DNA from 2 places in the Flavonifractor porci genome. Region 1 is predicted to be linked to the other one. Evidence: riboswitches for the same ligand, from Rfam matches in the RefSeq annotation. Region 1 holds a riboswitch; the other holds the start of a gene.
The links. Region 1 has a riboswitch for molybdenum cofactor ahead of WHJ28_RS13635 (molybdopterin-binding protein). Riboswitches for the same ligand answer to the same signal wherever they lie in the genome.
Positions count from the first base shown of each region.

Region 1 (9,174 bases):
CCATCCTTCAGCAGCAGCAGGAGACCGCCTGCCAGCTGCTCACCGAGCACATTCAGCTCTCCTATCAGGAGGCCATCAATACGATGATGCACTCCTCCCTCTGACGTAAAAAAGCCGCGCCGGCTTCCCCGATGGAAGCCGGCGCGGCTTTTTTATTTGGAATTATTCTTCCACTTCTTCGTTGTCCTCATCGGGCTGCTGCTCCTTGATATAGGGGCGGAAGATCCGTTCCAGCAGAAACGCGTGCACGCAGGTCACAATGGTGGGCAGCAGCATGATCAGGACAGGCAGATTGGAACACACGATAACGGCGCCAAAGGCGATCACCGCCATCAGCACGGTGCTGGGCAGGTGTGCAATGGCCAGCTTACCACAGTTGGCCAACAGGCCGTTGACCTGAAAGGTAAACCGGGAGAGCACTGGAAAGAGGTAGCAGAGAAAGCCGATGGGCAGCAGCAGAAAGACCCGGTATGCAAAAAACAGCGTATAGCCCACATTGTCCGTCAGGGCCATCTGGTAGAGCACCTCATGGAGGATGACCAGCACCGCCATCAGCGGGACCACTACCAGACTGGTCAGAGCGCCTACCTTGAAGTTCGTCTTAAAAGTACGAAAAAACAGGGCCCAGCTGTTGCGCTCATCCCCCAGGATACAACGCACCACTGTATTATAGAGCGCGGCAGTGGCCGGTCCCAGCGTCACCAGAGGAATGGAGCACACCAGCCAAAACACGCTCAAAATCACCAGATCGGCTATCTTTTCCGTCAGGCGGTAGATGCCGTGCTCCGGGTTAAAGATTCCCATGGCAATGCCTCCCTGCAAAAGTCGATACCTGATTCTACTCTATTTTTCAAAAAGATGCAATTCCCAGCTTGTGGTCAACCGTCGATGTGGATGGGCACCCCGTTGACCTCCACTTCCCCTTCCGCCGGAATGAGGATGTACTTTTTCCCGTTGATGGAGCGGGTCTCCACCAGGGCGCTGTACTCCGGGGACACCTTGATGGTTACGTCGGGCATGGAGACCTGGACCTGCTTGGCGTCCACCAGATTCCGGGGACTGAGCCGGGTCTCCGCGCCAAAGCTGTCGTCGTAGCGGCTGTCAAAGGCGTTCACATGGCTCTCGGACACACCGCAGGACAGCAGCACACACTTTACAGCCCCCTTGGACACCATTAGAGGCTCCTCTTCTTTGTTTTCCTTGTGCTCCTCTACCAGCTCCCGCAGCTGGTCATGGACCGCCTGGACCACGTCGTAGCTGCACTCCTCCCCCAAAGTCTCTCCCAGAATAGACTGGAAGGTCTCCTTCTGGGCCTGGGCGGGCATAGGGATAGGGGAAGCAAATACCGCCTGGGCAAAATCCTCGTGATTCTCCCCCACATCTCGATTGTAGTACAGCGCGTCATAGAGGTTGGTGGTGCGGTCGTCAAAGGCGGGGAACAGGAAACCCACCTCCGGCGGAGACACCAGCCAGTCAGCCTGGCGATTATAGAAGCGGCTCTCCCGGGCCTGGAAGCTGAGGGCAGGCTTGGTTTGCTTCACCGGGCAGACGCTGCACAGGATGTAGGAATAGACCTCCTCGGAGGCGTCTTTCTGGGTCTCACCGTCTTTAGACCGGTAGGGTACGTCGTACCGGTCGTGAGCCAGCAGGATCAGATAGCTGCCTTCCAGGTCCAGGCTGTCGATGGCCTTCTGGAAAAAGGCCTGGACAGCCTCCTCATCCCCCAGTCCGGAATCCCGCAGGGCCATGAGCAGCTTGTGCTCCTCCCCCTCCGCCACCTGCTTGGTGGCAAAGCTGATGTCGATCAGGTTGCGGTCAATGCCACCGGAGAGGGTGCGGCGCAGAATGGCCAGCAGCTTCTCGCTCTCCTCCTCGCTCATCAGCGCCAGAGACTGGTTAAACTGAGAGACGATCTCCTTCTTTTCGTTGACGTAGCAGCCCCGCACATGGGTGATGGCACTCTTGTCCGCCTTGAACCGGCGGCGCAGCTCCCCTACTTCTTTTTCATTCATGGTCCTGGTCCTCCATTTCCGGGATAATGGTAGCCCACCTTATTGGGGGTCATCGGCGCTTTTGCGCCGCACGAGCGTTTGGGGCTGTCAGCCCAAAACCTCGGCGCAGGGGCAATTCACAGCGCAGCCGTTGGCGGCTTCGCTGCCTTACGGATGCGGCGTACCCCTTGCGGGTGCTTGCCCCGAGCATTTTTAATTTCCTGAGGTATCCAAAAAAGAAGGACACCCTTCACGGATGTCCTTCTTTTTTGGTGCGCGAGGCGGGACTTGAACCCGCACGTGCGTAATGCACACTAGAACCTGAATCTAGCGAGTCTGCCAATTCCACCACTCGCGCATATGGTGCGGATGACGGGACTCGAACCCGTACGGCCGTGGGCCACTAGCACCTCAAGCTAGCCAGTCTACCAGTTCCAGCACATCCGCAAAACACAGCCCCGTCAAAAGACTGCTCGGTTATTATAGCGCCCCGACCAGGCTTTGTCAACCATTATTTTTTCTTTCCCGGGAAATTATCGATTCTTCTCCCACTCCAGCAAAGCGGTGATCACATCATTGTACACCCGCTCCGGCTCCTCCCTGAAGCCTTTGGCCAGGCGCCGGGCCTGCTCCCGGGTACCGCAGAACAGTTCCAGAGTGAACAGGTTGCCCTTGTCGTCGTCCAGTTCCATCTTCACCGTACTGCCTCCCTCCGGCCGATCCTCCACATGGGCACGCACCTGGGCATTGCGCCGGAGGATGCCGTTGATCCGGGCCAGATTGACCCCACACTTCTGCTTGACGGTGTAGGGCAGGCTGCTCTCACAGGCCGCGCCGTTGGAGCGTCCTTTGTCGGTGATGGCGTACAGGTCGCCCTCCAGGACCAGGTGTCCGGTCTCCACCAATTCGGAAACCGCCTCGGCAAACTCGAAGTAGTCCACCCCGTCGTCGCACATGGTCAGGTCAGTAAGGGCGTGAAAGTCGATGGGAGACGCCACCCGTGCCATGATATAGAGGATCAGGAACTTAATATCCAGTTTGTCGTGGATGAAACCGTGACGTGCCATGGAGTTCTCCTTTCCGAAGCGCTTGCCGCTTACTAACCATTATACCCAAGCCCGGGTAAAATCACAAGTGTAATTTCCCGATCCCGGCCACCTTGACGGGAGCCTGTCCCACAGAGTATGATAAGGATACCACACCGCGGAGCCCCGGCCCCCACGGCGGGCGCCCAGCAAGAAAACGGAGGATACCGTCATGGGAAAAAAACTGCTGCCCCTGCTGCTTACGCTGCCCCTGCTGCTCTCCGCCTGCGGTGGGTCCCCAAAACCGGAGGACTCTCCCGCGCCGCCCACTTCCTCCGCCCCCGTGGTGGAAAGTGCTGACCCGTCCCCCTCTGCCACGCCTTATGACGGTCCTCTCAATCCGCTCACCGGACTGCCCATGAGCGAGGAGTGGGTCAACCGCCGTCCGGTGGCCATCATGCTCAACAACCTGAAGCAGGCCCTCCCCCAGCTGGGCCAGTCTCAGGCCGATATCATCTATGAGATCCCCGCCGAGGGCGGCATCACCCGCATGGTGGGCGTCTATCAGTCCCTGGATGGGGTGGGCACTATCGGCTCCGTCCGTTCCGCCCGTCCCTACTATCTGGAGGTTGCCCTGGGCCACGACGCTGTCTTTCTCCATGCCGGCGGCAGCGAGGACGCCTACAGCAAAATCAAGACCTGGGGCGTCACCGCCCTGGACGCGGTGCGGGGCCCCTATCTGGGCAGCACCGAAAACAGCAACCTGATGTGGCGTGACCCGGTGCGTAAGCAGAGCTACAGCCTGGAGCACACGGTGGTCACCACCGGCCAGTCCATCATGGACCGGCTGCCCACTTACAACATCCGCCTGGACCACAAGGATGGCTATACCTATGAGATGAACTTCGCTCAGGACGGCACTCCCGCCGACGGCGTGGACGCCACCCAGATCACCGTTCCCGTCTCCAGCTACAAGACCGGCCGCTTCGTCTACAATGAGGACACAGGTAAGTACGGGGTGGAGGAGTACGGCGCGGCCTACATAGACGGCAACACCCAGCAGCAGGTGGAGGTCACCAACGTGGTCATCCTCAAGACTGCCTGCCACAACACCGGCGACTATCTGGGCCACATCACCGTGGATCTGTCCAGCGGCGGCAAGGGCTACTTCGCCTGCGGCGGCAAGATCACCGAGCTGACCTGGAGCAAGCAGGCCCCCAGCGGCCAGTTCTATTATGAGGACTCTAACGGCAACCCCATTACCTTCGGCGTGGGCAACACCTATGTGTGCGTGGTCCCCACCGACTGCAATGTAAGCTTCTCCTGAACATAAAAGGACGCCGCGGCAGATTGCCGCGGCGTCCTTTTACAGTTGATCGGGATCGATCGTAATATCTTCTCCGGGCACCTTGGCCCAGTCGAAGTCCTTGGCCAGCTCCGCCGGGCGCACCGGCTCCGCCCTGTCCAGCTGCCCGGCCCAGAAGGCCAGCAGGCCGGTCAACTCCTCCGGCGTAAACCGCTGCCGCAGAGCCCCCATATCCAGATCCCGCTCCCGTTTGGACAGCCGCCTGCCATCGGGGGCCAGCAGCAGAGGAACGTGGCAGAACTCCGGCGGGGTCAGACCCAGCAGCTCGTAGAGATAAATCTGCCGGGGGGTGGAGTCCAGCAGGTCCCGCCCCCGTACCACCTGATTGATCTCCATGGCCCCATCGTCATACACCACCGCCAGCTGGTAGGCATACACCCCATCGGATCGGCGGACAATGAAGTCTCCGCAGTCTTTGAGCAGGTTTTCGGTATAGGTTCCTTGCAGTTTATCCGTAAAGCTAACATCCCTGTCAGGCACCATCAAACGCCAGGCAGGACAACGCTTTTCGCCCAATTCCGCCCGCTCCTTCTCTGTCAAGTGTCTGCACTTGCCGCTATAGATCACCTGTCCGTCGCTCCGGTGGGGCGCGGAGGCGGCCAGCCGCTCCGCCCGGGTGCAGAAGCAGGGGTAGATCAGTCCTCTTTCTTCCAGCTCCCGGAAGGCGTCTGCATACAATTCTGTGCGGTCACTCTGGGTATAGGGACCGTGGGGCCCTCCCGTCTGATAGCCCTCTTCCCAGTCCAGACCCAGCCACCGCAGATCGTCGGCCAGCTGATCGGCGTATTCCGCCCGGCACCGGTCCGGGTCCAGGTCCTCCATCCGCAGCACCATGGTCCCCCCGGCGGAGCGCACCGACCACCAGGCCAGCAGCCCGGAAAACAGGTTGCCCAGGTGCATCCGCCCGCTGGGACTGGGGGCAAACCGTCCCCGCAGCTTTCTCATGCCTCTCTCCCCTTTCTTTCTGTAGTGTACCACACCCGTGCCACCTTGACCATTGCAATCTAACAAAAAATGTGGTATGCTGATGAAAATTGAGTGTGCTCCGAGCGGAACCGCCTACGGGCTCAGCCTATGGCGTACCGCCAGGGTCGTTCTGGAAACGGCGCGGCCTTCCGTCTTTGAAAAGGAGTCTCTTTCACAGGGGGTATTGTACCCTTCTGTCCAGAGGTACCGGATCGGACGGTACCTCTTTTTTGTTTGGAGGAATACAACATGAAATTGATCGACACCCGTGATGCAGTGGGCCACGTGCTCTGCCACGACCTGACCCAAATCATTCGGGGCGTCACCAAGGACGCCCGGTTCCGCAAAGGCCATGTGGTCACCGAGGAGGATATCCCGGTGCTGCTGAGCATGGGCAAGGAGCACCTCTACGTGTGGGAGCGCCAGCCCGGGATGCTCCATGAGGACGAGGCCGCCCTCCGCCTTCAGGCCCTGTGCCAGAATGAGCATATGCACGGTACCGCTGTGAAGGAGGGCAAGATCGAGCTCATCGCTGACATCGACGGCCTGTTTCAGGTGGACGTGGAGCGGCTCAACGCCCTCAACGGCGAGGACGACATCATGATCGCCACCCGCCACACCAACACCGTCGTCCACAAGGGGGACAAGCTGGCGGGCACCCGTATCATCCCCCTGGTCATTGCCGAGGACAAGCTGCGGCAGGTGGAGGAGCGGGCCGGCACCGGCCCCATTCTCTCCCTCACCCCCTGGAAGCTGAAAACCTGCGGCCTCATTACCACCGGCAGCGAGGTAGCCAAGGGTCTTATTCAGGACACCTTTACCCCCGTCATCATTGACAAGCTGGCCGCCTACGGCATTGAGGTCACGGAGCACTGCCTCCCCGGCGACGACATGGCCGCCATCACCGCCGCCGCCCTGGACTACAAGGCCAAAGGGGTGGACATGATCCTGTGTACCGGCGGCATGAGTGTGGACCCGGACGACAAGACCCCCAAGGCCATCAAGGACACCGGCGCGGACATCGTGTCCTACGGCGCCCCGGTGCTGCCGGGGGCCATGTTCCTGCTGGGCTACTTTGCCGATGGTACCCCCATTATGGGCCTGCCCGGCTGTGTCATGTACGCCAAGGCCACCGTGTTCGACCTAGTACTCCCCCGCATCGCCGCCGGAGTCAAGGTGAGCCGTGCCGACCTGAAGGCCCTGGGTCACGGTGGCCTGTGCCTGGGCTGCCCGGAGTGCCACTATCCTATCTGCCCCTTTGGCAAGGGGTGCTGACCATGGACACCGATCTTTCTCTGGAGCAGGCGGTAGAGCGAATGACCCAGGGTTTGTCCCACCTGGGTACCGAGGTACTTCCTGCCTTTCAGGCCCTGGGCCGCACCCTGGCAGCAGACGTGGTTGCCCCCATGGATCAGCCCCCCTTTGACCGTTCCCCTCTGGACGGCTATGCCCTCCGCTCCGCCGATATTGCCGGGGCGGACCGGGACCATCCGGTCTGTCTGCCCGTGGCAGACACCCTGTATGCGGGAGATGAGGCAAAATCCCCTCTCTTGCCCGGGCAGGCCATCCGCATCATGACGGGAGCCATGCTGCCCCAAGGCTGTGACTGCGTACTCCGCCAGGAGGACACCGACCGTGGCAACCCGGTAAACATCTATGCCTCCCTCCCTCCTTATAAAAATTATATCTACCAGGGTGAGGACTACCGGACGGGCAGCCTGCTGCTCCCGGAGGGCACCCGGCTGGATGCTGCTGCCCTTGGCGTACTGGCCAGCGCCGGTATGACAGAGGTAGCCGTGCGACGCAGACCCAAAGTGGGACTGCTCACCACTGGGGACGAGGTGGTGGAGACCGGGCATCTCCTCCCTCCCGGGAAGATCTACGGCTCCAACGGGGCTCTGCTCACCGCCCGGCTGACGGAGCTTGGCATCCCCGCCCTTTGCCGTCACGCCGCCGACTCCCCTGCCGCCGTAGCGAAGGCCATGGAGGGGATGCTGGCGGACTGCGACCTGCTCATCAGCACCGGCGGCGTGTCAGTGGGTGACAAGGATATCTTTCATCAGGCCCTCCCCCTGCTGGGGGCAGAGCGGGCATTCTGGAAGGTAGACTTGAAGCCGGGTACCCCAGCCATGTTCTCCCGGTATAAGGGCAAGCCCATCCTGTCTCTGTCGGGCAATCCCTTTGCCGCCTTCACCACCTTTGAACTGCTGGCCCGTCCTCTGCTGGCCGCCCTGGCCGGGGAGCCCCATCTGCTCCCCCGGCAGAAGCAGGCAGTCCTTACCACCCCCTATGACAAGCCCAGCCCCCGGCGGCGGTTTCTCCGGGGCCGGTGTGAGAACGGGCAGGTGGCCCTGCCGGTGGGTCATTCCTCCGGCCAGTTGGCCTCCCTGGTGGGATGCAACTGCCTGGTGGAACTGCCGGCAGGCACTCCGCCGGTGGAAGCCGGACAGGCTGTCCAGGTGTGGCTGCTGTGACCGACTCATATCGATTCTATAGGAGGTTATTATGGAACCTGCTTTCAATCATTTTGACGAGGCCGGTAATGCCATTATGGTAGATGTAACCGGCAAAGAACCCACCTATCGCACGGCGGTAGCCGAGGGTACCATCAAGGTCACCCCGCCCATTCTGGCGGCTATCACCGGCCGCACCGCCGCCAAGGGCGACGTGCTGGGTGTGGCCCGGGTGGCGGGTATCATGGCAGCCAAACGCACCTGGGAGCTGATCCCCCTGTGCCACCCCCTGCTGCTCAGCCATCTGTCGGTGGATTTTGAAATTCTGGAGGAGGCCTGCGCCGTGCGTGCCACCTGCACCGTCAAGCTCTCCGGCAAGACCGGAGTGGAAATGGAAGCCCTCACCGGCGTCTCTGTGGCCCTGCTTACCATCTACGATATGTGTAAGGCCATCGACAAGGGGATGGAGCTGGGCGACATCCACCTGGTCCACAAGGAGGGCGGCAAGTCGGGGGTGTATGACCGTGGCTAATCCCCTGGTGGTGGCGGTGTCCGGGGTAAAAAACTCCGGCAAAACCACCCTCATTGAAGCCATGCTCCCTCTGCTGGAGGAGTCGGGCCTCACCGTGGCAGTGGTCAAACACGACGGCCACTCCTTCGACGCAGACCCGCCCGGCACCGATACCGGCCGTTTTATGGCCGCTGGAGCGGCAGGCACCGCCATCTTTGACGGGGAAAAGTTTAAGATTGTGAAGAAGCAGCCCGTAACAGAGGACTTCCTCATCACGCAATTCCCTGAAGCAGATCTGATCCTGCTGGAGGGCTTCAAGCATACCGGCTGGCCCAAGCTGGAGGTCGTGCGTAAGGGCAATTCGGAAGAGCCGGTGTCCGACCCGGTTACCCTGCTGGCCCTGGTTACCGATCTGCCCCTGGGGGTACCCGGCGTGCCGGTTCTTCCCCTGGATCAGCCCGATGAGGCGGCCCGTTTTCTGCTCCGTCTGGTAAAGGAGGATGGCGGCCATGCTTGACCAATTTGGACGAAACATCCGCTATCTGCGGGTGTCGGTCACCGACCGGTGCAATCTGCGCTGCCGCTACTGTATGCCCGAGGAGGGCGTAGAGTGGGTGGACCACAGCGCCATCCTCTCCTATGAACAGATCATCCGTCTGGTGCGTCTGGCCGCCTCTCTGGGCGTGGAAAAGGTGCGCCTCACCGGCGGCGAGCCTCTGGTCCGCAAGGGCCTGGCCAGTCTGGTGAAAGAGTTGAAGGCCATCGACGGTATCCGCACCGTCAGCCTCACCACCAACGGGGTGCTGCTGGCCGACCAGTTGCCCGGCCTTTTGAAGGCTGGGCTGGACGGAGTCAATCTCAG
Region 1 is NZ_JBBHLB010000018.1:16,972-26,145, reverse strand. Features, by position in the region: gene WHJ28_RS13675 (GntR family transcriptional regulator) at 1-104, shown strand, start outside; gene WHJ28_RS13670 (YesL family protein) at 163-804, opposite strand; gene WHJ28_RS13665 (DUF4317 domain-containing protein) at 879-2,012, opposite strand; tRNA gene WHJ28_RS13660 (tRNA-Leu) at 2,262-2,349, opposite strand; tRNA gene WHJ28_RS13655 (tRNA-Leu) at 2,353-2,438, opposite strand; gene WHJ28_RS13650 (DUF4364 family protein) at 2,525-3,058, opposite strand; gene WHJ28_RS13645 (DUF3048 domain-containing protein) at 3,249-4,343, shown strand; gene gluQRS (tRNA glutamyl-Q(34) synthetase GluQRS) at 4,383-5,327, opposite strand; molybdenum cofactor riboswitch at 5,414-5,530, shown strand; gene WHJ28_RS13635 (molybdopterin-binding protein) at 5,598-6,623, shown strand; gene WHJ28_RS13630 (molybdopterin molybdotransferase MoeA) at 6,626-7,822, shown strand; gene moaC (cyclic pyranopterin monophosphate synthase MoaC) at 7,854-8,333, shown strand; gene mobB (molybdopterin-guanine dinucleotide biosynthesis protein B) at 8,326-8,829, shown strand; gene moaA (GTP 3',8-cyclase MoaA) at 8,822-9,174, shown strand, end outside.

Region 2 (9,174 bases), on a different contig from region 1:
GACCAGTGGTCCAATATGCTGGGCGGCACCGAGCTCATCCGCCGCAAGCTGGGCAAGGATGCCCATGCCATGACCATCACCCTGCTGCTCAACTCCGAGGGCAAGAAGATGGGCAAGACCGCCAAGGGCGCCGTGTGGCTGGACCCCAACAAGACCAGCCCCTACGAGTTCTACCAGTACTGGCGCAACGTGGGCGACAATGACGTGCTCAAGTGCCTGCGGATGCTCACCTTCCTGCCCATCGAACAGATCGACGAGATGGACAAGTGGGAGGGCAGCCAGCTCAACACCGCCAAGGAGATCCTGGCCTTTGAGCTGACCAAGCTGGTCCACGGCGAAGAGGAGGCCCAAAAGGCTCAGGACGCTGCCAAGGCCCTGTTTGTGGGCGGCGGCGACATGAGCAACGTGCCCTCCACCGCTCTGGAGGCCGGCGCCCTCACCGACGGCGCCATCGGTATCCTGGACCTGATGCTGGCTTGTAAGCTGGCGCCCTCCAAGAAGGAGGCCCGCCGCCTCATCGAGCAGGGTGGCGTGGAGCTGGACGGCCAGAAGGTGACCGACGTATACACCGCCGTCACTGCCGACCAGCTCTCCGGCGACGGCGTCATGATCAAGAAGGGCAAGAAGGTCTTCCACCGGGCCTCTCTGCAGGGCTGAGCGTTCAGGGGCTGCCGTCAGTGCGGCAGCCCCTTTCTTAATTTTACCTGACTTTGGTTGCAGGCGGGAAACGGGCATGATACAATAGGTCTGTTGGAAGGCTTACCGCCCCGGCAATGTGTGTGGCGGATGCAAAGGAGGAAGGCACTGTGCCGGAAAAAGAGGACCAAAAGAACAAGAAGAAATGGTACATCCTGGATGGTAGCCATGTGCAGCTGCTCATTGTGTTCATCGTGGCTATATTGTTTTATGTGGGATTGAACCATTTCAATGTGGTAACAGTCCGGATCAATCAGTTTATGGGGGTTTTGTCCCCGTTTATCGTGGGCTTTGCCATTGCCTATCTGCTCAACACTCCCATGTGCTTTTTTGAGCGGAAGCTCTTTCCCAATCACCGCTTCAAGCGTGTTTTGTCCATCCTGCTGGTCTATGTGCTGGCCTTTGCCGTGGTGGCCATCCTGCTGGGTCTCATCGTGCCCCAGGTGGTGCAGAGCGTCAAGGATCTGGCGGGCAATATGCAGACCTACCTGACCAGCCTGGACCAGATGGTACAGGACCTGACCGAGCAATTTGACCTGGATTCCGACGCCATCAACGATATGTTCGGTAATTTCCAGAACATGATCAGCAGCGTGACCGCAAAGGCGGCGGAGGCCCTGCCCCAGCTGCTGGATGTGGGCTTCGCCATCGGAAGCGGCGTGATCGCGGGCATTACCGCCCTCATTTCCTCCATCTATATGCTGGCGGGAAAGGACCGGCTGGTGCCCCAGCTGAAAAAGCTGCTCTATGCTACGGTATCCAAGCGCCGCTCTGACCGGCTGCTGGAGATCTGCAGCCACGCCAATCGGGTGTTTGTGGGCTTTATCAACGGCAAGATCATCGACTCCGCCATCATCGGCGTACTTTGCTTCATCCTGTGCGCCATTTTCCGGATCCCGTACCCCATGCTGGTCAGCGTTACCGTGGGTGTCACCAATATCATTCCCTTCTTCGGTCCCATCATCGGCGCCATTCCCTGTCTGTTTATTCTGGTGATCGTGGACCCCTGGGCCGCCCTGCGGTTCTTTGCCCTGGTCATCGGATTGCAGCAGTTTGACGGCAACATCCTCGGGCCCAAGATCCTGGGCGACAGCACCGGCCTGTCCGCCATCTGGGTGCTGATCTCCATTGTCACCTGCGGCGGCCTGTTCGGTTTCCCCGGTATGATTTTGGGCGTGCCCACCTTCGCGGTACTCTACGCCCTGGTGCGGGAGTGGGTCAATAACCGCCTGAGAGCCAAAGAGATCGACGGCAACGGCAAGCCTCTTGAGGAAGCCGCTCAAAGGCCGACATCTGAAGAATAAAAAAGGCCGCCTTCCGCTACTCCTGATAAGGCTATCTTGAAGTGTGTTCTCGGATTGGGCAGGCAGTGCAGTTGCACTGTCTGCCTTTTCTGTTGTCTCACTCAAAGAAACCGTGTGGCACAACGACTTATGCGAGAATCAACCTTGCACAAACAGTACCTTGTTTGCTTTTTCGCCCATTAATTGCATTTCATATTGACATCGTCTGAAAATATCGTTATACTCTCCAAAGAATAACTAAATATGTTTCCGAGCCGTGGAGTCTAAGGCGAATGCTATGACTTGCGGCCTGACTGTCTGTTGACAGTCACTGAGTTATGCCGGAAACAGCATAGCTTTCCGTGTTTGAGAAGGAAACAAGACTGCTATGGCCTGCTAAAACTGTAGGTGCATGGTATATTTTTGCTGTCTTGTTTTCAAGGCAGCTTTTTGTTTTAAGTGAAGTTGCTATCATTTTTATACAGCTGATCTCCATTTTGGCTATGGGGATATACTTCACAAAGCCGCCTGTCCCCCTGACTCTGTGGAGGAAATGGACCAAATTCCTCATGGTTCATTGGAATGAGGTGGTCACAGACGAGGATACGGTGTATTTCATCGGAAATATTGGCGGTTACTGCACCCCATTTCCAGAGGTGCAGCTGAGTTATCCGGGTAGGCACAAGCACCTCGCTCGAGGCAACCGCGACACCTGTATTGAAAACCAGCAAATGTATTTTGAAACGGTAACAGACGTTCTCGAAACAGACGATGGAGGGCGGCACATCACACTTTGTCGCTATCCGATCAACCGTGCTCATCATGGTGATCCGGAACATGGGGCTTTTCGTTCAGACATGAAATTCCTGAAAAACACAGAGAGTGGAGTGCCTGCTTTCATCCGCTACCGCAGAGAAAACAGAACATAGTTTTTAATTGAGGAGGCAGCCTATGCGTATCAAATGGAACAATCAGACTGTGCGCTGGTTTGAAGATGCCGCAGAATACACCGGGTACAATAAAAAACTGGCACAGATCTTGAAAAAGTATATTCCAGAAGGCGAAACGCTCTGCGATTTGGGCTGTGGCGCAGGTCTTGTAGATCTAGCTTTGGCGGATCATTGTTCCGCGATCACCTGTGTCGATATTGCCCCGGGCGCGGTTGAGCATGTGCGCCGCAAGGCTTCAACACAGGGTATCGAAAACATTCATACGTTGTGTATGGATGCAGCGGAATTGACAGGCTCCTGGGACAATGTCATGGCAATTTTCTTTGGCGGAAGTCAGATTTATGACGACTATTTCCACCTGGCCGGAAAACGGTTTGTTCTAATTACAAACGCTCAATGCAAGGGGAATTTCGGCCCCGAGGGGCATCAGACGATAAAATGTTTCAATATAGCAACTACAAAAGCCTATCTGGACTCTATTGGCGTAAAGTATGTGCATGAAGCGCTTGTCCTTGAGTATGGGCAGCCTCTTACAGATATAGAGGATGCCCGTACCTTTGTCCGAACTTATACCCGCCCTATGAGTGATGAAATGCTGGAGGCGTACCTGGAGGAAAAGCTGGAGAAAACCGGAGACGAAAAGTGGCCCTATTATCTTCCCAACCGGAAAGAGTTTGGACTGTTTATCATTGAGAGGGATGAAAATGAGAAGCTTCCGGGATGATGTGGAACGGGCCGTGGCCTTTCATGGGCACCTCTGTTCCGGACAGTGCCTCGGCGTGAGAATGGCCCACATGGGGCTTCGTCTGCTTGGCCTTGACAACGAGACGGATCGAAAAAAGACCATGGTCTTTGTGGAATGCAATCGTTGCCCTGCCGACGCCATCATGATCGCCACCGGCTGCACGGTGGGGAAGCGTACCTATTATTGTATGGACATGGGCAAGACAGCGGCTACGTTTGTCAATCTGGAGACCAAGAAAGCGGTCCGTGTGGTCCGAAACGCACACCGTCATCCGCCTGAAGGGGAAGATCTGCTGGACTTTTACGAAACGCTGTCCGAGGAGGGCTGGCTGGAAGCACAGGAAGTCACTGTCGAACTGAAAGCCGGCGATATGCCCGGACCTCCCATGGAGATCGTCACCTGTGCCCGGTGCGGCGAGGAGGTCACGGATGGCCGTCATGTGGAAGTGGCAGGCGTCTCCCTCTGCCGCAGCTGCGCGGGGAGGCGCTATTACCGGGAAGCCGCTGCTGATCGGGAGTGTGGGAAGGGATGACAGAGAAGAAAAAGCTCCCATTCGGCACCGTGATCGTCATTCTGGTGGCCGCGCTGATCCTTGCCTGTATTCTGTCCACCACACTGGGGCGCTACCCAATCTCCATACGGGAGCTGGGGGGCATCACCTGGGATCAGGTGATGAAGCTGGTGGAGCAGTTGGGTCAGCGATTGGGGTTGGATGTGTCAGGACTCAGGCCGGAGCCTTTCTGGACGGCGACCCAGGAGGCACTGTTTTTGAAATACCGTGTACCTCGTATTGCCATTGCCTGTATGGTGGGCTGCAGCCTGTCTACCGCCGGCGCATGCTATCAGGGGGTGTTCCAGAACCCCATGGCAGCGCCCGACATCCTGGGAGCCTCCTCCGGAGCCGCGCTCGGCGCGTCGCTGGCCATCATTCTGGGCTATATGAACGCTGTCATCGGCGGTATGGCCTTTGTATTCAGCCTGGCCACCGTAGCCCTGGTCATCCTTGTGGGCAATCGGGCCCGAGGGAACCGGGTGGTGGGCCTGATCCTGTCGGGCGTCATGATCAGCTCGCTGGTGTCTTCCTGTACCTCCTTTATTAAGCTGATCGCAGACACCGAAGAGCAGCTCCCGGCCATCACCTATTGGCTCATGGGCAGTTTCAACGGCGCCAGGTCAGAGGATATCCTGTTTGCAGCCATCCCAATGGCTATCGGCCTGATCCCGATTTTCATTCTGCGCTGGCGGATCAATGTCCTGTCTCTTGGTGATGACGAGGCCCAGACGCTCGGGATCAACGCAAGACGCCTGCGCATGATTATTATCGTCTGCTCCGCCCTGATCACAGCGGCCAGCGTGGCTGTCAGCGGTATTATTGGCTGGGTGGGACTGGTGATCCCACACATGGTGCGGAGGGTCGTCGGGAATGACTACAAAAAGCTCATTCCCGCGACGATGCTCTTCGGGGCCATCTTCATGCTGCTGGTTGACAACATCTGCCGCAATGTGTGGGCCACCGATCTGCCCATCGGTATTCTCACTTCCTTTGTAGGCGCGCCATTCTTCGTTTATCTGATTATAAAGGAGGGCGACCAGCTGTGATACTGAACGTAGCGCATCTGGACTTCTCCTTTGGAAAGCGCCAGGTATTAAAGGACATCAGCTTCGAGGTCAGCAGCGGCCAGTTTCTGTCCATTCTTGGCCCCAACGGTGTGGGCAAGAGCACCCTGTTCCGCTGTATTCTGAATCTTCTTTCTCCCAGCGCCGGTACCATCACCGTGGATGGGGAGCAGGTGTCCGGAATGACCGCCCAGAAGTTGGCAAAGCTCATTGCCTATATCCCGCAATTCCACAGCCCTGCCTTTAATTTTTCCGTTCTGGACATGGTGCTCATGGGAACGGCCGCTCAGGTCAGTTCTCTGTCCTCTCCGGGTAAAGAGCAGCAGGACCGGGCGAGAAGCGCCTTGGCGCGACTCCAGATCGAACATTTGGCGGAACACCCCTATGGGTTCTGCTCCGGCGGCGAAAAGCAGCTTTGCCTGTTGGCCAGGGCTATTGCCCAGCAGGCAAAGATTTTGGTTATGGACGAGCCCTCAGCCAGTCTGGATTTCGGCAACCGCATCCGGGTCATGCAGACAGTCCGAAGCCTGGTGGCAGATGGGTATGCGGTGGTGCAGACCACCCATGACCCGGAGCAGGCCTATTTGTATTCCGACCAGATCCTTGCGCTCCATAATGGACAGGTATTGGCCTGGGGTACGCCAAAGGAGGTGATGACGGCATCCCTGATGTCGAAGCTATACGGCATTCCTGTGGAGGTGTACAGTATGCACGATGATGGTGTGCGTGTGTGTCTGCCTGCCCAGTCTGTGTAACAGACTCTGCTTATTTTAGTAGACAAACCCATTTACATAAATCAATCAAAAAAGCGAGGTAAGATCCGATGAAACACATCAAGGAACTGATCGCCATGCTGCTTGCTCTGAGCCTGCTCTGTTCTCTGGCTGCCTGCGGCAACCAGAACAGCACCAGCAGCAATCAGCCCCAGCAGTCGTCTCAGCAGCAGCCGACTGAGTCCGTGGAACCCGTGAAGGAGGGTTTCCAGCCTTATACGTTTATTGACGACCTCGGTCATGAGATCGAGATCAATGAGGAGATCACAGCCATCGTGCCCTCAGGCCAGCTCGCTCAGGTCATTCTGCTGGGCATCGCGCCCGATCTGATGGTGGGCCTGGGCGGCCAGATGAGTGACAATATGGCCGAGTACATCCCCGACTATGACCGGCTGTCCCAGCTGACCTATTTCGGAACCGTTCTGGGCGCCGCCGATCTGGATGTGGAGGCTCTGGCCTCCACCAACGCGCAGCTGGTCATTGATGTGGGCTATACCAAGACCGGTTACGAGGAAGAGCTGGCCACCACGCAGGAGCTGACCGGCATCACCTGCGTCTTCATTGAGGCCAAACTGGACGATTACGGCGAGGCGATCCGCAAGCTGGGGCAGCTGTTGGGCCGTGAGGAAAAGGCTGAAGAAATGGCTGTTTGGTGTGAAGAGGTCTATGACCGTGCTTTGGATATCATGGAACAGGTGGGCGACAATAAGGTCAACGGTATTTACGCTCTGGGCGACGGCGGCCTGAATGTGATCGCGGAGAGCCAGTCTCAGGCCGAGGTCATCAACCTGGTATTCAACAACCTGGCCGTGATCGAAAACGCCAGCGGCAAAGGCTCGGGCAACCCTGTCAACATCGAGCAGATCGCTCTGTGGAACCCCGACTTCGTGATCTTTGGCGCCGGCAGCATTTACGACACCGTCGCGGAGGATGCCGCATGGAGCCAGATCAGCGCCATCGCAAACGGCAAATATGTGGAATCACCGGAATCCCCGCACAACTGGACAGCTGCGCCTCCCGCCTGCCAGCGTTATCTGGCGCTGCTGTGGCTGCCCAGCATTCTCTATCCCGAGTACTGCGACTATGACCTGCAGGAGGAGGTCACCGAGTATTATGAGCTGTTCTACGGCGTGACCCTTACCGATGAACAGTATGCCGCTCTGACTGCAAACGCATTCTTCAAATGATGCATACTCTGATCGTCGGAGAACGAGGCGTGGGCAAGAGCACCCTCATAAACAGGGTGCTGGAAGCCTGCGGCAGGCCTGTGTACGGCTTTGAGACGAAGAAAGAGGACTCCCTCGCAGACGAATTGCGGGGGAGCCCCATCTATATCTATGAGGCGCGGCGTGAGCGCAGACGTACGGAGGAAAATCTGGTAGGCTACTGCAAAAATCACCGCTTTGACGCTGCCGCCGAGGTTTTTGACCGTTTTTCGCCCAAGCTGCGTGAACCTGTGCAGAAAGGCGGCATTGTGCTGCTGGACGAGCTGGGGTTTATGGAGTCCCGGGCGGAAAAGTTCTGTGCCGCTGTGCTGGACTTGCTTGACGGCCAGGTTCCGGTGATCGCAGCTGTAAAAACCAAGGACACTCCGTTTTTGGAGGCGGTGCGCTTCCACCCCAGGGCAAAATGCTTTTATATCACCGAAGAAAACCGTGACAGGCTGTTCCCGCAGGTTTTGGATTTTGTGCGCCAGCAGCTTGACGGAGAGGATAAGATGGTATGAGTAACAAGACTTTGATTATTAACGGCTCTCCCCGTCCCGCCGGCAATACAGCATATCTCATCGACATCCTGCGCAAACACTTGAAGGGCGAGGTCATCGAGATCTCCGCCTTCCGCTCCGGCATCGCCCCCTGTGTGGACTGCCGCGGATGCTGGGAAACTGCCAAGTGTGTGGTGAAAGACAGGATGCAGGTCATCTATGATGACGATTTTGACAATATCGTCATTGCCTCTCCGGTGTATTACGGCACGCTGCCTGGCTCCGTTTTGAGCCTTATGAGTCGCCTGCAGCCCTGGCACGCGGCGATGTTCTTCCTGAAACAGCCATTGGAGCAGAGGCCTAAAAAGTCCGCGGCGATCCTCACCGCCGGCGGCAAGGGCAATCAGGCCAACGCAAACCACCACCTCAGTGCTTTTTTCCGCATGGTCAATGCCCAGGGGTTCCTGGAGCATACGGCCTGCTCGCCGAATACCGACACCGTTCCTGCCCAGGAGGACGAGCAGGCGGTTGCCGCTGTGATTGAAATCGCAAATTGGGTGAACGGCGACTGAGCAGGGATGTTTTTTAAATCAGAAATTTGGTTTATCATCAAACACGGCGGCTGATTCAGCTGCCGTGTTCTTGTCTGACTGTGTTCTGTGTCTCTTTATGTTCCTATTTTGCCCCCTATATGACAGAAACCCAGCTCGTGCTTGACGCATAAGCCGGGTTTCTCGACAACCAAATAGCCGCAAGCCACTTCATGGCTTGCGGCTATTTCCCTATTTTTCTTTGGGGTGACACCCCAGGGCCTCTCTCAATCTGTCATTCTGGGGTTAATTTTAATATGTCCTTATACGGAGCAGCCCCGGGCGGGCTTTTTCTGTTATAAAAGAGTGGCCTGGACCAGATCGGTCATGGAATAGAGACCAGGACACTCCACACCGGCGAGAAATCGGGCCGCCCGGATGGCGCCGGAGGCAAAGACCTCCCGGCTCATGGCGGAGTGGCTCAGGGTGATGACCTCATTCTCACCGGCAAAGATCACGTCGTGATCTCCCACGATGCCGCCGCCCCGGACGGAGCAGATGCCGATCTCCTCCTTGGCTCTGGCCTTGCGGACGCTGTGGCGGTCGCACACATAGTCGGGCTGGCAGGGAAGGGCGGCCGCAGCAGCGTCAGCCAGCATGAGGGCGGTGCCGCTGGGGGCGTCCACCTTTTTATTATGGTGCTTTTCCACGATCTCGATATCGTAATCCGCTCCCAGAGCCGCGGCGGCCTGGCGTACCAGGGCCAGCAGCACGTTGACCCCCAGTGACATATTGGCGGAGCGGAACACGGGGATGACCCGTGCCGCCTGGTCAATGGCGGCCAGCTGTTCCTCCGAGTAGCCGGTGGTGGCCAG
Region 2 is NZ_JBBHLB010000001.1:315,214-324,387, forward strand. Features, by position in the region: gene tyrS (tyrosine--tRNA ligase) at 1-657, shown strand, start outside; gene WHJ28_RS01545 (AI-2E family transporter) at 807-2,000, shown strand; molybdenum cofactor riboswitch at 2,236-2,372, shown strand; gene WHJ28_RS01550 (hypothetical protein) at 2,342-2,908, shown strand; gene WHJ28_RS01555 (class I SAM-dependent methyltransferase) at 2,931-3,653, shown strand; gene WHJ28_RS01560 (FmdE family protein) at 3,634-4,206, shown strand; gene WHJ28_RS01565 (FecCD family ABC transporter permease) at 4,203-5,273, shown strand; gene WHJ28_RS01570 (ABC transporter ATP-binding protein) at 5,270-6,046, shown strand; gene WHJ28_RS01575 (ABC transporter substrate-binding protein) at 6,115-7,251, shown strand; gene WHJ28_RS01580 (nucleoside-triphosphatase) at 7,248-7,790, shown strand; gene WHJ28_RS01585 (flavodoxin family protein) at 7,787-8,341, shown strand; gene dapB (4-hydroxy-tetrahydrodipicolinate reductase) at 8,656-9,174, opposite strand, start outside.
Region 2: another riboswitch for molybdenum cofactor. It lies ahead of WHJ28_RS01550 (hypothetical protein); the one in region 1 lies ahead of WHJ28_RS13635 (molybdopterin-binding protein).